Regions from separate parts of the Ralstonia sp. GX3-BWBA genome, predicted to be linked through region 1. Evidence: predicted binding sites of a transcription regulator. Region 1 holds the regulator's gene; each other region holds the start of a gene.

Region 1 (5,891 bases):
CGCGTGGAGGTGACCGCCAACGTACGCATGCCGCGCGGCAAAACGCCCGACGCGCTGCGCGGTGAGATCGCCGGCAAGATCAACGCATGGGCCAACGCCAACCATGTCGCCCTTGAGATCAACCACGAGCAAGGCAACTGGATGGCACGCGATCCGAAGGGGGCATGGCTGTCGACGCTGCTCAACATCTACGGAGACACCACGGGCCTCGACGCCAAGCCCGTGCCGACCGCCGGCAGTACAACCGCCAAGCTGATGCCGAACGCCATCAACTTCGGTCCCGCCATGCCCGGCAAGAAGTACACCGCGCACAACGCCAACGAGTACAAGGAAGTGCCGGACCTCGACCTCGATATGCAGATGTTCACCGAGATGCTGGTACGTATCGGCAATCTGCAGTCGATGCAGTAACCGCCGGAGGATCGCCATGAACATCATCCGCGCCAAGTCGTTCACTGCCGAGCGTGCCTGGGGCGCGCTCGATATTGCCAACATGAGCGGCATTACGACGCGCTTGCATTGGACCGACGAGCCTTATCGCTGGCATGTGAACGATGGCGAAGAGGTGTTTGTGGTGCTCGACGGCACGGTCGACATGCATTACCGCGAAGCCGGCGAAGAGAAGGTCGCGACGCTGGAGCCCGGCGACATCTTCTTCGCCGGTGTCGGCTGCGAGCATGTGGCGCACCCACGCGGTGAGGCAAGAATTCTCGTCGTCGAGAAAGCCGGGAGCGTTTAGCGGCTCGCCAGCCGATTGCGAAAAAAAAGCCCGCAATGTGCGGGCTTCGAATTCAGCGATCTCATTGCCCCTGAGGGCACTGGCAATACTACTGTCACGTACGCCAAACAACATCCGGGTAAACGTCCGTTTTGCTGACGGAACATCGCCGAATGTGCCGCTGCAGCAACTTGCGAACAGAAAAAAACAGCCCGCTCAGACGGCGGGCCGAAAATCAGTTGAAGAAAGCCCTGTCCTCAGGGCAGGGCAAGTGTATGAAATCAGTTGCGGCGGCAGCATTGGGGTATGCCCTGATCGGCCGCTGGAGCGCGTTTCATCGCCCCTCATCGTCCTTCTTTTCCTCAGCAGTTTTCGGCGCCAGCGGTACGTGAAGCGACCGGAATCGCATCCAGCATGCGGCAGATGGCGGCCATGCTGCCGACCATCGTACGGCGCTGCTCCCCCTGATAGATGCGCACGCCTTGGGTTTGGCGGAAGGGCACCGGCTGTACCGGACGGCGGCGGGAAGACATCGATCCGAGTCGCATGGCAGACCTCGTGAGTTCGGGTGGAAAAGCGAGAGGCAAGACTCCGCCCTGGCGAGCCGATGGCTCACCTCCAGGTTGGATCAAACAGCGAAGGTTTGGCGCTGAGATGCGCCGGAGACTTACGGAGCAGCAGGCCGGATCAGACCGACGGCCAGGCCCTCCAGGTGAAACTCATCACGATCCAGATCGACGTGGATCGGTTCGAAATCCGGGTTCTCGGCAATCAGCTCGACATGCCGGCCCTTGCGCTGGAAGCGCTTGACCGTGACATCGTCGCCAAGTCGAGCAACAACGATCTTGCCGTTGGTGGCTTCGGCGGCGCGCTGCACGGCCAGCAGATCGCCATCCAGAATGCCGGCGTCGCGCATGCTCATGCCACGCACCTTCAGCAGAAAATCGGGCTGCGCAGAAAACAGCGACGGATCCACCTGATACTGGCGATCAATGTGTTCTGCAGCCAGGATGGGGCTACCGGCGGCTACGCGGCCAACCAGTGGCAGCGTCAATTGCATCAACCCCATCGAGGGCAGCGAGAACTGATGCTGCGCCGTGTTGCCTGCTGCCCGCAGCCGAATGCCGCGCGAGGCGCCGGGCGTCAGCTCGATCACGCCCTTGCGTGCCAGCGCGCGCAGGTGTTCCTCGGCCGCGTTCGGCGATGAGAAGCCGAACTCGGCGGCAATCTCGGCGCGCGTTGGCGGAAAGCCCGTGCGCTGGATCGTCTGGCTGATCAGGTCGTAAATCTGCTGTTGGCGAGAGGTGAGGGCGGCCATTGGCGTACTGTATATTTGAACAGGTGCTGTGATTTTATACAGTGACGCGGGAAGCGCAAGTGATTTTGTTGTGATGTGTTGCGTGAGCACCCGGCCCTTATGACCGGCGTCAAAACCTATGCGACTGGTTAGAAGCTTATGCGCAATCCATGCAGGCGCGGCCGTGGGGAATCGCATAAAATCAAGGCCTTGACCGATTTTTTGCACCGCCACATAGCCCGATTGAGCCTCGTTGGGCTGGCCCGAACGTCACCATGTCCGCCTTCAATCAAGAGACCGTTCTGAGCGTCCATCATTGGAACGACTCGCTATTCAGCTTCAAGACCACGCGTGATCAGGCGCTGCGCTTCCATAACGGCCACTTCGTCATGATCGGGCTGGAGGTCGAGGGCAAGCCGCTGATGCGCGCCTACAGCATTGCCAGCCCGAACTACGAAGAGCACCTCGAGTTCTTTAGCATCAAGGTGCAGAACGGTCCGCTGACGTCGCGGCTGCAGCATCTGAAGGTGGGCGACAAGCTGCTGGTGAGCAAGAAGCCGGTCGGCACGCTTGTGCTGGATGACCTGCTGCCCGGCAAGAACCTGTATCTGTTCGGGACCGGCACCGGCCTCGCGCCTTTCATGAGCATCATCCAAGACCCGGACACCTACGAGCGCTTCGAGAAGGTCGTGCTGCTGCACGGTGTGCGCCAAGTGAGCGAGCTGGCCTATGCCGACTTCATCACCCGCGAATTGCCGAATAACGAGTTCTTCGGCGATCAGGTGCGCGAGAAGCTGATCTACTACCCGACCGTCACGCGCGAGCCGTTCCGCAACATGGGGCGCCTGACTGACCTCGTCGATAGCGGCAAGCTGTCTGCCGACATCGGCCTGCCTCCGATGGATCCGGCAGTGGATCGCGCCATGATCTGCGGCAGTCCGGCCATGCTGGAAGACACTTGCAAGCTGCTCGATGCCCGGGGTTTCAAGATCTCGCCGCGCATGGGCGAGGCCGGTGACTACGTGATCGAGCGCGCTTTCGTCGAGAAATAATCGACGTTGCTTCCGCTGCAAACGCCGGCCTGTGAGCCGGCGTTTTGTTTTCGGGGCGCCCAGGGCAATCCCGCGTCGGCAAAGGCGGGGCGGGCGGATACAATGCGCGCCTTGCCCACAACGCATGTCTGCAACGATGTCCTTGCCTACCATCGCCATCCTCGCTACCGGCGGCACGATCGCCGGCTCCGCTGACGACGCTGGCTCCGCCGCGCGCTACCGCGCAGGCGCCGTCCCCATCGATCAACTGCTCGCGGCCAGCAAACTTGGTTTAGAGCGCCTCGCCAACGTGCGCGCCGAGCAGGTCGCCCAGATCGACAGCAAGGACCTGACGTTCGAGGTATGGGAAAAACTGGTTGCACGCATCCGTCACTGGATCGACGTCGAGCGTGTGGACGGCGTGGTCATCACGCACGGTACCGACACGCTGGAGGAAACCGCGATGCTGCTGCACCTGACGCAGCAGACCGATACCCCGATCGTCCTGACGGCGGCGATGCGGCCGTCGACGTCGCTGTCGGCGGATGGTCCGCTGAATTTGCTGAACGCGGTACGGCTCGCGGCCAATCCGTCTGCGCGCGGGCGTGGCGTGTTGGTGGCGCTCAACCAGCGCGTGCATGCCGCTCGCGATGTGCAGAAGAGTCACACTTACGCGGTGGAGGCTTTTGTCTCGCCGGATACGGGGGCGCTGGGTTTCGTGCTCGACACGCAGGTGCAGTTTCAGCGTGCCGGGCAGCGTGTAGCCGCGGCAGACGTGTTGCCGATGCCGCCAGCGGGGCAGTGGCCATGGGTTGAGGTTGTGGCGAGCTATGCGCAACCCGATGCACGTGTGGTCGATGCCCTGGTTGCCGCTGGCGTAAAGGGGCTGGTGATTGCCGCAACTGGCGCAGGCTCGATTCACGCCAATCTTGAGGCCGCGCTGAACCGGGCGAGTCAGCAGGGCGTTTTCGTGCTGCGTTCCACGCGTACCGGGGCTGGCGTGGTGCCCGCGCAACCTGGTGGAGAGCGCTGGGCCTCGAGCGGCTCGCTTAACCCATATAAGGCGCGTGTGCTGTTGACGTTGCTTCTGGCCTCAGGCCGCGCCCAGGCAGAAGTTGCCTCCCTGCAGCAAGTCATTGATCGATATTGAAAAAATCTCCAAGGCCTGCGTATAATGGCAGGCTAACCAACCTTGCTGCACCGGAGTGTGACGCCCGGGCGGCTTAATCCACAAGGAGCGTCAATGCGTCATTACGAAATCGTATTCATCGTCCATCCGGACCAGAGCGAGCAAGTGCCCGCGATGATCGAGCGCTACAAGAGCACGGTCACCACGCAAGGCGGCCAAGTGCACCGCGTCGAGGACTGGGGCCGTCGTCAACTGGCCTACATGATCCAGAAGCTCGCGAAGGCTCACTACGTGTGCCTGAACATCGAGTGCGGCAAGGACACCCTGGCTGAGCTTGAGCACGCGTTCAAGTTCAACGACGCCGTGCTGCGTCACCTCATCGTTCAGACCAAGAAGGCTGAAACGGCACCGTCGCCGATGATGAAGGAAGTCGCACGCGAAGAGGCCAAGAAGGCCGCCGCTCAGACCGAACAGGCCGCCTGATGCCGCGCGGTGCTGCGCAAGCCTGATCGCGCATCACCAGTATGAACGAAACCCACGGGGACAGCGCCATCAACCGCCTGCAGCTCGTCGCCACTCTGGTCGAGCGCGAGGTGATGCGATACACCCCAGCCGGCGTACCGATCGTCAATTGTCTTCTGGCATACAGCGGGCAGGCGGTCGAAGCGCAGACAGTGCGGCAGATCGAGTTTTCGATGGAAGCACTGGCAGCCGGCAAGATGGCTTCCGTTCTGGATCGCATCGCTCCGGGCACCGTCCTGGATTGCGTAGGATTCTTGGCTCGCAAGCACCGCAGCAGTAAGGCACTGGTCTTTCACATCTCCGGATGTAACGTATTCGTAAAGGATTGAATCATGGCATTCATGAACAAGAAGCAGCGCGACGCGAAGAATAAGAAGCGCTTCCAGCAGCAAAACCCGTTGTTCAAGCGCAAGAAGTTCTGCCGCTTCACCGTGGCCGGCGTTGAGCAGATCGACTACAAGGATCTGGATACGCTCAAGGACTTCATCGGCGAGAACGGCAAGATCACCCCGGCCCGCCTGACCGGCACGCGCGCGATCTATCAGCGCCAGCTGGACACGGCCATCAAGCGCGCACGTTTCCTCGCGCTGATGCCGTACACCGATCAGCACAAGCACTAATCAGCGGGATAAGGAGAACTCACAATGCAAATTATTCTGCTCGAGAAGGTCGTCAACCTGGGTAACCTGGGCGACGTGGTGCGTGTGAAGGACGGTTACGCTCGTAACTTCCTGATCCCGAACAAGCAAGCCCGCCGCGCTACGGATTCCGCCATCAAGGAATTCGAAGCCCGCCGCGCTGAGCTGGAAAAGCTGGCCGCTGAAAAGCTGGCTGCTGCGCAAGCCGAAGGCGAGAAGCTGAACGGCCTGACGCTGCAACTGTCGCAAAAGGCTGGTGTGGATGGCCGTCTGTTCGGCTCCGTCACCAACCACGACATCGCCGACGCACTGGTTGCGCAAGGCTTCAAGGTTGAGAAGGCGCAAGTGCGTCTGCCGAACGGCCCGCTGAAGACTGTGGGCGACCACGCGGTCGTCGTGTCGCTGCACACCGACGTGGCAGTTGACGTGAACGTGTCGGTGCAAGGCGAGTCGGTCTAAGCACGCACGCAGCACCTCGCGGCGCCCGGGTCACCGATCGACGCGAGTCAAGAAGGCAGGGACGAAAGTCTCTGCCTTTTTTTGTTGTCCTTTGTGT
Region 2 (5,891 bases), on a different contig from region 1:
GGGGTATGTCACGCAATCGGTGTTGCCATTGCGCTTGGCCTCGCGCCGCTGCAGATACGGGTGCACCATGCCGCCCTGGATCGGCCCGGGCCGTACGATGGCCACCTGGATCACCAAGTCGTAGTACTCGCGTGGACGCAGACGCGGCAGCATCGACTGCTGCGCACGGGATTCGATCTGGAACACGCCGATGGTTTCTGCGCGGCAAATCATGTCATAGGTTTCCGTGTCGTCATCGCGCATATCCTGCATGGCAAGCTTGCCGGTTGCGCCGTAATGCTCGCGCCGTCCGGGCAGCGCATCCACCATATCGAGCGTGCGACGGATAGCCGTCAGCATGCCCAGCGCCAGTACGTCCACCTTCAGCAGGCGCAACGATTCGAGATCATCTTTATCCCACTGGATGACGCGACGGTTTTCCATCGCCGCATTCTCGATTGGCACCAGGCGCGAAAGCTTGCCCTGCGCAATCACGAACCCGCCCACGTGCTGTGACAGATGGCGCGGAAAACCACGTAACTGATCCACCAGTTGCGCCCAGCGCAGCACCAACGGCGATTCCGGGTCCAGACCCTGCTGGCCCGCGCGCTGGGCAAATTCCTTGCGGCTATCCCACCACGCCTGGCCCTTGGCCACCTGCTCGATAATGCCGAGATCAATACCCAACGCGCGACCTACGTCACGCAGTGCGCTACGCGTGCGGTACGTAATGAGCGCCGCCGCCAGCGCGGTACGTGTCACGCCGTACTTGTTGTAGATGTACTGGATGACCTCTTCGCGGCGCTGATGCTCGAAATCGACATCGATGTCGGGGGGCTCATTGCGCGCGCGCGAAAGAAAGCGCGCGAACAGCGTGTTGCCACTGTCCGGGTTCACCTCGGTAATCTGCAGGCAATAGCACACCGCCGAATTAGCCGCCGACCCACGTCCCTGGCAGAGAATTCCCTGGCTGCGCGCAAACTTCACCACGTCATAGACGGTCAGGAAGAACGGCTCGTAACCCAGTTCGGCAATTAGTCCGAGTTCCTCCTGGATCTGCTCGCACACCTTCTCCGGCACGCCGTTTGGATAACGCTTTGCGGCACCGGCCAACGTTTCCGCACGCAGGTATTCGGCCGGTGTCATACCTTCAGGCACGACTTCGCTCGGATATTCGTACTCGATCTCGTTGAGGGAAAAATTGCACAACGCCGCCAACTCCACCGTCCGGCGCAGGATCTTGGCACCGCGCTTGCCTTGATAGAGAAACGCGAGCTGCATGCGCGTGCGCATCGCTTGTTCAGCGCTGGGTGCAAGTTCCAGGCCGCATTCAGCAAGCGGCTTGGACAAACGGATGGCGGTCAGCACGTCGTGCAGCGGCTTGCGTTGGCGCGTGTGCATCTGCACGCCGCCGGTCGCGACCATGGGCACATCGATCTGCTCCGACACCGCCGCGACCATGCCGCGATGGCGGTCATCCGCGTACCGTAGCGGCAACTCCAGCGCAATCGATAGCCGATCACCAAACACGCGTTGGCACCACCACGCCTGAGCCAGCAGTTGCTGCGGGTCGGGATCGTAATCAGGCAGCAGAATCGCCAGGCAATCGGGCACGCCGCGCAGGTGAGCGAGCTCACCTTGGGGCGCGGCCAAATCGTCAGCCAGCAAACGGTATTCGCCCTTGGGTGCTGCCAGCCGCGCGTGCGTGATGATCTCGCTCAGGTTGCCGTAACCCTCGATGTTCTGCGCCAGCAGCACCAGCCGCAGCCAGGGTTCGCCATCGGCATTGCGCACCGTAAAGCGGCTGCCGATGATGAGCTTCAGTTCATGTTCCCTGGAAGCCACAAGCGCTCTCGCGGTGCCCGCCACAGAGCATTCGTCGGTCAGCGCCAGCGCTTGATAACCATACAGCTTGGCGCGCTCCACCAGTTCGTGCGGATGCGACGCGCCGGTCAGGAACGTGAAGTTGCTGATGCAATGCAGCTCGGCATAGTCGGGCAGAACAGGGAGTGGCGTGGTCGAAGTCATGACGTGCTTAGCCGAACAAGCCGTGCAGATACCAGCGGGCGTCCTCATCTCCCGCGTTGGCCTTGCTTGCGGAAACGCGCTCGCGATACACCCAGTAACGCTCGCCTTTTTCTCCCTCGACGATGAAGTAATCGCGCTTGATGAGGTCGTCGTCCCACCAGCCGGATTCAATGCGCTCGGGCATCGACACCAGCCGCAACAGCCCGCGGTAATACGGATAGTGCTGACGTGTCAGCAGCGGAATCGGCTTCTCCAGCAGCCACAGCGGGCGCTCCGGCTGCTGAGCGTGCCACTGCGCCAATGCTTGTCGCGCGGCAGCACGGCTCTGCGCGGTGGTTGCAGCATTCACCTCGACCCAGTGGTTGGCGCGCTCGGGACGATGATCGGCACACGGCTGCGGATGACGCACGTTCTCAGCACCCAGCCGGGCGATCAGCGTGTCGATCAGACGTGCAGCATCTTCAGCGCGACCACCGGGTTCGGGAAACAACGATTCCGTAGGCGGCGCGAGCGGCGTAGCGTCGGTCACCGTCAGGCGCAGTTCGACCACCGGGGCGATCAGCGTGAGCCGATGCACGCGCTCATGCAGCACCCGCGACAAGTGCGCCAGCGTGCGAACCGGCTGTGCCAGCGCGATCTCCACCGGCGTGGACGAAGCGGCATCCTCACTGCTCCGGCCGCGCCGGCGTTCGTGCTCCAGCGTGAGTCGATACGTCTTGGCGCCCAACTGAAGCGCCGACAGCCAGCCGACCAACTGCAACAACAATTGCTCCGAGGCCGCCAGCACACCTTCCGCGTTATCGATACGGCCTGGCAATTCCAGCGGCACATCGAAGCGCAACGGGGCGGTAAACCACGTGAAACTCTCGTGCCCGTTGCCATAAGCGGCGTCGAGCGTATCCACCAGCAACGGCCCGCAGCGCCGCCGCAGGCCGCTACGCGGCAACTCGCGCAAATCGGCCAGTGTGCGGCAGCCGAGGCCTTCAAGCCAATCGGGCCGCGTGAGTCGCGCCACCGCATCGACCGGCAATTGATCAAGCAACGCCGACAACCGCTTCTGCCGCACCGCCCTCCGCACACGCCCTTGACGTACTGCCGTGCGACGGCCACGTACCGGCATCGGTTGCGCACTGGCAAGCCATGCCGCACCGCGTGCCGTCGGTCCGGTGCCAAGCTGCGGCATGGCGCCCAACCGAACCGCGCAATACTTCACCGCCCGACACAGCGCACGATGTCCGCCGAACAAGCGCAAGCTGGCCTTGACCTCCAACAACACCGTCGCCTCATCCACCACATCCAACGTGACATGCGGCGTGAATGCCAGCAGCGCCAGCGCCAGCGATTGCAGCAACCGTGCCTCGGCCGACACGTCACGATCAAGCTGTACAGCATGCGGTACCAACGCCTGCGCGCCCGCCTGGCGCAGGCCTGCATGTACGCCTTCGCGCATCGCCAAGCGATTGGCCGACACCACGCGCCCCTGCTCCAGCACGACGACCGGCAAAGGCAGCGCGGCCGGGTCAGACCATCGGGGTCGAAGCGCGTCGAGTGGGAGACGGGGCAGATGCACCGCGATCCAGAACGGCATGATCGGAAGTGTGATGATCGGAAACGTCCGACAAAGCGTTGAACGCAACAGAAGACGAAGGAGACGAAAGCGCGGCCAGCAATTTCGCCGTGGCCGGATCCATGATGAACGGCTCTACCAACGGCACAGGCAACGGACGCACGGAAGCGCGACCGGCCCGAAGCGGATCCGCCAACGGCAGCAGCAACGGAGATTCACGCAACGGCCCACGCCGCTTGTGGAAGAGGATGGACAGCGCATCGGCGCCAGCCGGCTCCAGCCCCAGCCGCAGCACCGCCGGCGACGACTCACGCTGCGCCTGAGCCGGCCGGAACACCCAGATGGCGCTCTCTCCCGCCTGGGCCAACACTTGCAGCCTGCGCAACTCTCCTGGGCGTGCCCGGTTAAGCCAGATCAGCACACCATCGAAAGCCTTGCAGCGTAGAACCTGCTCGGCTGCCCACAGAAGATCAGCCGGCTTGTCAGCGCGCACCCAGACGATTTGTTCAGGAGAGAAATCCCAGCCCACCAGCCTCACTGCATTCGGCAGATGCGGCGGAGCAATCAGCGCGATGCGCCCTGCGCCCGTGCACAGCGTAGACAATGCCGGACGCAGCAACCGGCATTCACCAATACCGGATTGCGGGCACAGCAGCTCGATCAATCCGCCGAGGGGCCAGCCACCACCGGGCAATTCGGCATTCAGCGAGTCATACCCAGTGGTCAAAACGCGCCCGTCGCTTCGCGCCAGACGGCCTGCGCTCCACAATGCCGGATGTAGCGTTTCAGGTGATGGCACCGTCGAGGCTTTCGGCACAGGCGAACGCAACCCTGACATCGCGCGTCCAGCAGGAACAGGGCACTCCGCCACATCTTCGGCGATAAAAAGAGACGGGGACAACGCAAACATGGGAAACGCCAAAGCAAGCCGATGAATACTGTATAAATATACAGTATCACAGCTTTCCTTCAACGCGGTTTAGTTTTGCGTGTGCGTTGCAAGAGGGCGATAGCAGCCTCGAAGCACTGGAGTCGAGAAACTCACGAAGCTAATCAGTCTTGCAGGGGAGTCCGCGGACGTCTCCGTTGGGAGGCGTTTTGTTTTTGGGGAGAGGCGGAGGGGAATGTTGCTGGGATCTGGCTGGGATCAATGCAGCAAGCCGGGTGCGAGCCGATTGCGCAAAGGCAAACACCCCAGCTCTAAGGTAGAGCTGGGGTGTTGTATGGGAGAGCCTGGCGATGACCTACTTTCACACGGGAATCCGCACTATCATCGGCGCGGAGTCGTTTCACGGTCCTGTTCGGGATGGGAAGGGGTGGTACCGACTCGCTATGGTCACCAGGCTATGACTTGTCGTCCCGTTGACGAGGTCAACGGGACCAATATGGGAATGTAGATTTTGGGTTGTGAGTTGTGTGTATCAGGCACAAGGCGGACCCAGCCGGAAACATACCGGTTATAGGATCAAGCCGCACGGGCAATTAGTACTGGTTAGCTGAACGCATTACTGCGCTTCCACACCCAGCCTATCAACGTCCTGGTCTCGAACGACCCTTCAGGGAGATCAAGTCTCCAGGGAATCCTCATCTTCAGGCAAGTTTCCCGCTTAGATGCTTTCAGCGGTTATCTCTTCCGTACATAGCTACCCTGCGATGCCTCTGGCGAGACAACAGGTACACCAGCGGTACGTCCACTCCGGTCCTCTCGTACTAGGAGCAGCCCCCGTCAAGATTCCAACGCCCACGGCAGATAGGGACCAAACTGTCTCACGACGTTTTAAACCCAGCTCACGTACCTCTTTAAATGGCGAACAGCCATACCCTTGGGACCGGCTACAGCCCCAGGATGAGATGAGCCGACATCGAGGTGCCAAACACCGCCGTCGATATGAACTCTTGGGCGGTATCAGCCTGTTATCCCCAGAGTACCTTTTATCCGTTGAGCGATGGCCCTTCCATACAGAACCACCGGATCACTATGTCCTGCTTTCGCACCTGCTCGACTTGTCGGTCTCGCAGTTAAGCACGCTTTTGCCATTGCACTTTAGGTACGATGTCCGACCGTACCAAGCGTACCTTCGAACTCCTCCGTTACACTTTGGGAGGAGACCGCCCCAGTCAAACTGCCTACCATGCACTGTCCCCGACCCGGATTCACGGGCCAAGGTTAGAACCTCAAACAAACCAGGGTGGTATTTCAAGGTCGGCTCCACCGAAACTAGCGTCCCGGTTTCAAAGCCTCCCACCTATCCTACACAGATCGGTTCAAAGTCCAATGCAAAGCTACAGTAAAGGTTCATGGGGTCTTTCCGTCTAG
Region 3 (5,891 bases), 860 kb from region 1:
ACCAAAGACTCGAATTTTAACACGTCGTCACGACCAGACTGGTCGCGTGCTGCAACGCAGTGTGAAAGCGGTTGCAACAACCGGGGGAGGTGCAACCGACACGATCCGCACACAAGAGAATTGTTCGGCGCGAATTGTGGCGAGATCGGCGGCGTTCAGGCGGGTTCGTCGCCATCTTCCAGCAGTTCATGCGCCCCTGCGATGATGCGCGACACCACGGAACGGGAGAATCCACGCGCCATCATGTATCGCACCTGCTTGGCACGTTCGGCCAAGTCGGCCGGTGGGCGGCCGAAGCGTTTTTCCCACAGGGCTTTGGCCCGGGCTGCTTCCGTGCTTTGCAGTTGCGCCTTGACCTCGCCCAGCGTCTCTGCGCCAAGCTGATGCGTCTTCAACTCCTGCATCAAGCGCGCTGTACCGTAGCGGCCCGCGCGGCGGTGCACCATGCTTTCAGCAAAGCGCGTGTTGGAGAGCCAGTTTTCGCCTTCCAGCCAATCCAGCAGCGCGTCGACCTCCTCGGCAGACTCGGCGTGCGGCACCAACTTACGGCGCAGTTCGACGCGGCTGTGCTCGCGCCGAGACAGATAGCCCAGCGCGCGTGCCTTCAGCGATAACGGTGGGCGCGGCAACGGCATACGGTTTCAGGCTCAAAAAGAAAACGCCCACCGTTGGGGGACGGCAGGCGTATGAAGCTCGATAGAGCCGTCGATCTGTGCCGACGGCCAACCCAATTACTCTTCTCCGACGGTCTCGGCCACTGCGACGGCGCCCATCGGCGTCACGCCCAGTGCTTCGCGGACCTTGTTCTCGATGTCGCGGGCGAGGTCGGGGTTCTCGCGCAGGTATTCACGGCAGTTGTCACGGCCTTGGCCGATGCGCTCGCCGCCGTAGCTGTACCAGGCGCCGGACTTCTCAACGATCTTGGCTTCCACGCCGAGGTCGATGATTTCGCCCTCGCGCGACACGCCCTGGCCGTAGAGGATGTCGAAGATGGCTTCGCGGAACGGCGGCGCCACCTTGTTCTTGACGACCTTGACCTTGGTCTCGTTGCCGACCACCTCGTCGCCCTTCTTGATCGAGCCGATGCGGCGGATGTCCAGACGCACCGAAGCGTAGAACTTGAGTGCGTTACCACCCGTGGTGGTTTCCGGCGAGCCGAACATCACGCCGATCTTCATGCGGATCTGGTTGATGAAGATGACCATGCAATTGGTCTTCTTGATGGTGCCGGTCAGCTTGCGCAGTGCCTGGCTCATCAGGCGGGCCTGCAGGCCGGGCAACGCGTCGCCCATTTCGCCTTCAATTTCAGCCTTTGGCACCAGAGCAGCCACCGAGTCGATGACGATCAGATCAACCGAGCCCGACCGAACCAGCGCGTCGGCAATTTCCAGAGCTTGTTCACCCGTGTCCGGTTGGGAGATCAGCAGGTCCGGCACGCTCACGCCAATCTTGTCGGCATAAGTGACGTCTAGAGCATGTTCCGCATCGATGAAGGCGCAAGTGCCGCCCAGCTTCTGCATCTCGGCAACCACCTGCAGTGTCAGGGTAGTTTTACCCGACGATTCCGGACCGTAGATTTCCACTACGCGGCCGCGCGGCAAGCCACCAACGCCCAGCGCCACGTCCAACCCCAACGAACCTGTCGACACGACTTGGACCGGCTCGACCTCGGCGTCGCCCATCTTCATGATGGAGCCCTTGCCGAACTGCTTTTCGATCTGCGCGAGCGCGGCAGCCAGCGCCTTCTGCTTTTCTGCGCTCATTGCGGCTGCCTTCTTACCGTCTTCCATGGTCGTCCTTCGTGCAAATTGGTGTATAAATGGGCCGCAAGGGCTTGCGATTCCAGCGGTTGCCTGCAATAACGGGCCGCAGCGTGATTGCCCCGACACGACCCATTCCATGACTTTAGCGCCGCCAAGACTACAGCACCGCGAATTCGGAGTACTGTATAAAAAACCAGTGGTTTTGACAAGTCTCCAGAACACATGTCGCGCGAAAACAATGTAGCGGGCGGGATGGGCAAGACATCTTGCCCGGCATCGCGGGGAGACACGCATGCGCATCCTGATTGCCGAAGACGACGCCACGCTGGCTGACGGGCTCACACGCTCGCTACGCCAAGCGGGTTATGCCGTCGACCAAGCCTCCGATGGGGCGACTGCCGACGCGGCGCTGTCCGCGCAAACGGCCCAAACCTATGACCTGCTGATTCTCGACGTGGGCCTGCCGCGTATGTCCGGGCTGGAGGTCCTCAAGCGCCTGCGCTCGCGCGGGGCGATGCTGCCGGTGCTGATACTGACCGCCGCCGACAGTGTGGAAGAACGCGTCAAGGGACTGGACCTTGGTGCCGACGATTACATGGCCAAGCCCTTCGCGCTGTCCGAACTGGAAGCACGCGTGCGTGCGCTGGTGCGCCGGGGCACGGGCGGTGGCGCTACGCTCGTTCGCCATGGGCCGCTGGCGTTCGACCAAGTCGGGCGCATTGCCTATATCCATGATCAGGTGGTGGAACTGTCGGCGCGTGAGATCGGGCTGCTGGAGATTCTGCTGGCGCGCGTCGGTCGCCTGGTGTCGAAGGAGCAACTGGTCGACCACCTGTGCGGCTGGGGCGAAGAAGTCAGCAACAACGCCATCGAGGTCTACATCCACCGGCTGCGCAAGAAGATCGAGGTGGAAGGCATCCGCATCGCTACCGTGCGCGGACTGGGCTATTGCTTGGAACGCATGGCCACCCCGACGACAACCGCGACGGCTGCCCATGGGTGATCGGCTGGCCTGGCCGTGGCGTCGGCATCGCGCGTCGCTGCGCGAACGTGCCGACGCGGCGCCCGAGGCCGGGGGCCCCGATGACGGGGGCGACCTCACCGACACCCTCCCCCACCTCGAAGACGACGCCACGCGGCCCGTCGCCCGATCCCTCTTCGGCGAAATTCTCGACTGGATGCTAGCGCCGCTGCTGTTGCTGTGGCCGATGAGCATTGCGGTGACGTACCTGGTGGCCAAGTCGATTGCGAATGCGCCATACGACCGCGCGCTGGAATCGAGCGCGATCGTGCTCAGCCAGCAACTGCGCGAGGTGAATGGGCGCGTGACACTGCAACTGCCGATCTCGGCGCGCGAGATTTTGCGCGCGGACGAAACCGACAACATCTACTACCAAGTGCTCGGCACGAACGGCGAGTTTGTCTCCGGTGACCGCGACCTCCCGCTGCCGCCCGAGGAAGACGCCAACGCCGGTGGCCTCGTGCAGCTGCGCGACGACCACATCCACGGCGCTGAGATTCGCGTTGCCTATACGTTCGTGCAGCGGCCAGGCTCCGGCGACAAACCTGCGCTGGTGCAGGTGGCGGAAACGCTCGACAAGCGCGCGCAACTCGCGAACGAAATCATCAAGGGCGTGATCCTGCCGCAGTTCGTCATCCTGCCGTTGGCGGTGATCCTGGTGTGGTTTGGCCTCACGCGCGGGCTGGCGCCGCTCAATGCGATTCAGGAGCGCATCCGCGCGCGTAACCCGGGCGACACCAGCCCTATCGACGAAGGCGCCGCGCCGCAGGAGCTGACGCCGCTGGTGGCGTCGTTCAATGACCTGCTCGGGCGGCTGGAGCAATCGGTGCACACGCAGAAGCGCTTCATCGCAGACGCCGCGCATCAGATGAAGACGCCGCTGGCGGGTCTGCGCATGCAGGCAGAGCTGGCACAGCGCGAACAATCGCCCGATGAGCTGCGCCGCACGCTCGCGCATATCGCCGACAGCTCGGATCGCACCGCGCACCTCGTGAAGCAGCTGCTTTCGCTGGCGCGCATGGAAAACATGGGCGCGACCGACGGTCTAGTGCCGCTGGATATCTGCGCGCTGTCACGCCAGGTGGTGGCCGAGTGGCTGCCCAAGGCGTGGGCCAAGCAGATCGACCTCGGCTTTGAAGAGCCTGGGCCGCCGGTCACGATTTCGGGCAATGCAACGATGCTCGCCGAGATGCTCAACAACCTGCTCGACAACGCGATCCGCTACACGCCCGACGGCGGACATGTCACCGTGCGCGTGACCACCGCGCCGTTCGAACCGTTCGTCTTCATCGATGTGGATGACACCGGCCCCGGCATCCCCGCGGCCGAGCGCGAACGCGTGATGCAGCGCTTCTACCGCATTCTTGGCACGCAGGCCGAGGGCAGCGGGTTGGGCCTGGCCATCGTGCGCGAGATCGTGCAGCAACACGGCGGCGACATCGAGGTGCTCGACAACGTGTATCAGGCATCGCCGCGGCTGGCGGGGGCGCGCTTTCGCATCACGCTGCATCGCTGCTCGCCAGGCGAGGAAGCCAACGCATGAGCATCACGCCCGGAACTCCGGCACGCCGCCGCTGGATCGCCAACATGCGTTGGATCGCAGCGCTGCTCGCGGTGTGGTTTGTGGTGACATTCGTGGTCGCGTTCTTTGCGCGTGACCTGTCGACGCACTTTTTCAACTCGGACTGGACATTCGCCTACTGGGTCGGCGCGCAGGGTGCGCCCATCGTTTATGTGCTGATTACAGTGCTCTATGCCTGGCACACCAACCGCGCTGCGGATGCGGCCGCGCAAGACGACGAAACGGCGCAGCGCGAAGCCTCGTCGGAATCGTCCCCTCCGCCGTCAATCTGACACCCGCAAGTTACGCGGCACCCAGATGGCGCAGCTTCACGAAGGCCAACGCGGCCATTACCGCGTCGTTAAGCGCGTCGTGCGCGTCCCAGGTCGGCAAATCCAATCCCTTCATGACAGTGGCGAAGCGCAGGTCCAGATCAGGGTCGCCCTGTTGCCGATACGGCGGTAGCTGCCGGAACTGATAGTCGTAATACAAGGCGGAAACTTCAATCTTGGACTGCGGCAAGCCGATGCCAAGCATGGGCACCACCACCCGATTGAGCATCGCCACATCGAACTCAAGGTAGTAACCCACCAATGGCCTGCTGCCGATAAAGTGCAGCAGTGCATGGACGGCCTGCTCGATCGATACACCGCTGTCCAGGTCGCGGTTGCGCAGACGATGCACGCAGATGCTATCTGCGTGCATCTCGCCCCGTGGCCGGATCAGCAACTCCAGGCGCTGGCTGGTCAGAATGCGATTGCCGGCGATACGGACGGCACCGATGGAGATGATCTCGTCGGTGCGCACGTTCAGGCCTGTGGTCTCGCAATCGAGCGCGACCCACTCATCTGGGGGCGGTGCCTCGAAGAGGAAGCGGAACGCCGGATCGCGCAACTTGCGCAACTGGCGCCGCCTTTGCCGTGCCTGCAGCCAGTCGGAGAGCCGTCCATTCATGACTGCTCGCTCATGTTCACATCCACTCGGTCCGCCAGCGCTGCCGCAGCAGCGCCTTGAACCGTTTGACGGCGCTCAGCGCATCCTTGAGCAGATCACGCTCCAGCGATGACAGGCTCGCCAGATGCACGTCGCACGACACCGGTTGATGCGCATCGATCTCGGCCAGCCCGGCCTTGAGCCGCAGCGTCATCAGGAAGTGCAGGCTCTCGCTCAACTCGGCAGCCATGTGCGCGTCGAGGGCCTCGGCGCGCACCAGTGCATCCAGACGCGGCACGGTGCCGGTCTCGTCGAGCACTTGGTGGGCCAGCGCAAGGCTGCGCACCCCGTGGACAATCGGGAAGATGCCCTCCTTCTTCACATCGAGCACCGGATCGGGATCGCCAAACCCGAGCAGGCGATCGCGCCAGCCCGGAGCGGCACTGAAGGCTTCAACGGCAGCGGCAAAGCGGCCAAGTACGGCGTCATTGTCGATCGTCAGCTCCAGCAACGTCCGCCGCAATTGTTTGAGCAAGGCGGCATCGCCGCACACCGCATGGGCATCGAAGAAGATTGCCAGATGCATCAACCCTTCGGAGCTCGGCAGGATCAG

Evidence for each region. Region 1 encodes LexA, which represses DNA repair genes until DNA is damaged. Its sites were predicted from a motif close to ACTGTATNNNNATACAGT; they were not measured.
Region 2: the regulator LexA is predicted to act here: its motif matches at 4,512-4,529, upstream of imuA (translesion DNA synthesis-associated protein ImuA).
Region 3: the regulator LexA is predicted to act here: its motif matches at 1,944-1,961, upstream of recA (recombinase RecA).

Annotation. Positions count from the first base shown of each region.
Region 1 covers NZ_QMKS01000009.1:163,302-169,192, reverse strand. The annotation lists gene DOD19_RS08305 (dipeptidase) at 1-411, shown strand, start outside; gene DOD19_RS08300 (cupin) at 428-739, shown strand; gene DOD19_RS08295 (hypothetical protein) at 1,081-1,266, opposite strand; gene lexA (transcriptional repressor LexA) at 1,386-2,036, opposite strand; gene DOD19_RS08285 (ferredoxin--NADP reductase) at 2,291-3,067, shown strand; gene DOD19_RS08280 (asparaginase) at 3,204-4,196, shown strand; gene rpsF (30S ribosomal protein S6) at 4,290-4,658, shown strand; gene priB (primosomal replication protein N) at 4,700-5,026, shown strand; gene rpsR (30S ribosomal protein S18) at 5,030-5,317, shown strand; gene rplI (50S ribosomal protein L9) at 5,342-5,794, shown strand.
Region 2 covers NZ_QMKS01000022.1:224-6,114, reverse strand. The annotation lists gene DOD19_RS20455 (error-prone DNA polymerase) at 1-2,007, opposite strand, end outside; gene DOD19_RS20450 (DNA polymerase Y family protein) at 2,015-3,595, opposite strand; gene imuA (translesion DNA synthesis-associated protein ImuA) at 3,528-4,484, opposite strand; rRNA gene rrf (5S ribosomal RNA) at 4,806-4,918, opposite strand; partial or broken rRNA gene DOD19_RS20435 (23S ribosomal RNA) at 5,036-5,891, opposite strand, start outside.
Region 3 covers NZ_QMKS01000009.1:1,026,948-1,032,838, forward strand. The annotation lists gene recX (recombination regulator RecX) at 156-635, opposite strand; gene recA (recombinase RecA) at 732-1,790, opposite strand; gene DOD19_RS12450 (response regulator transcription factor) at 2,056-2,766, shown strand; gene DOD19_RS12455 (sensor histidine kinase) at 2,759-4,327, shown strand; gene DOD19_RS12460 (sodium/substrate symporter small subunit) at 4,324-4,638, shown strand; gene DOD19_RS12465 (3'-5' exonuclease) at 4,649-5,299, opposite strand; gene DOD19_RS12470 (DUF294 nucleotidyltransferase-like domain-containing protein) at 5,316-5,891, opposite strand, start outside.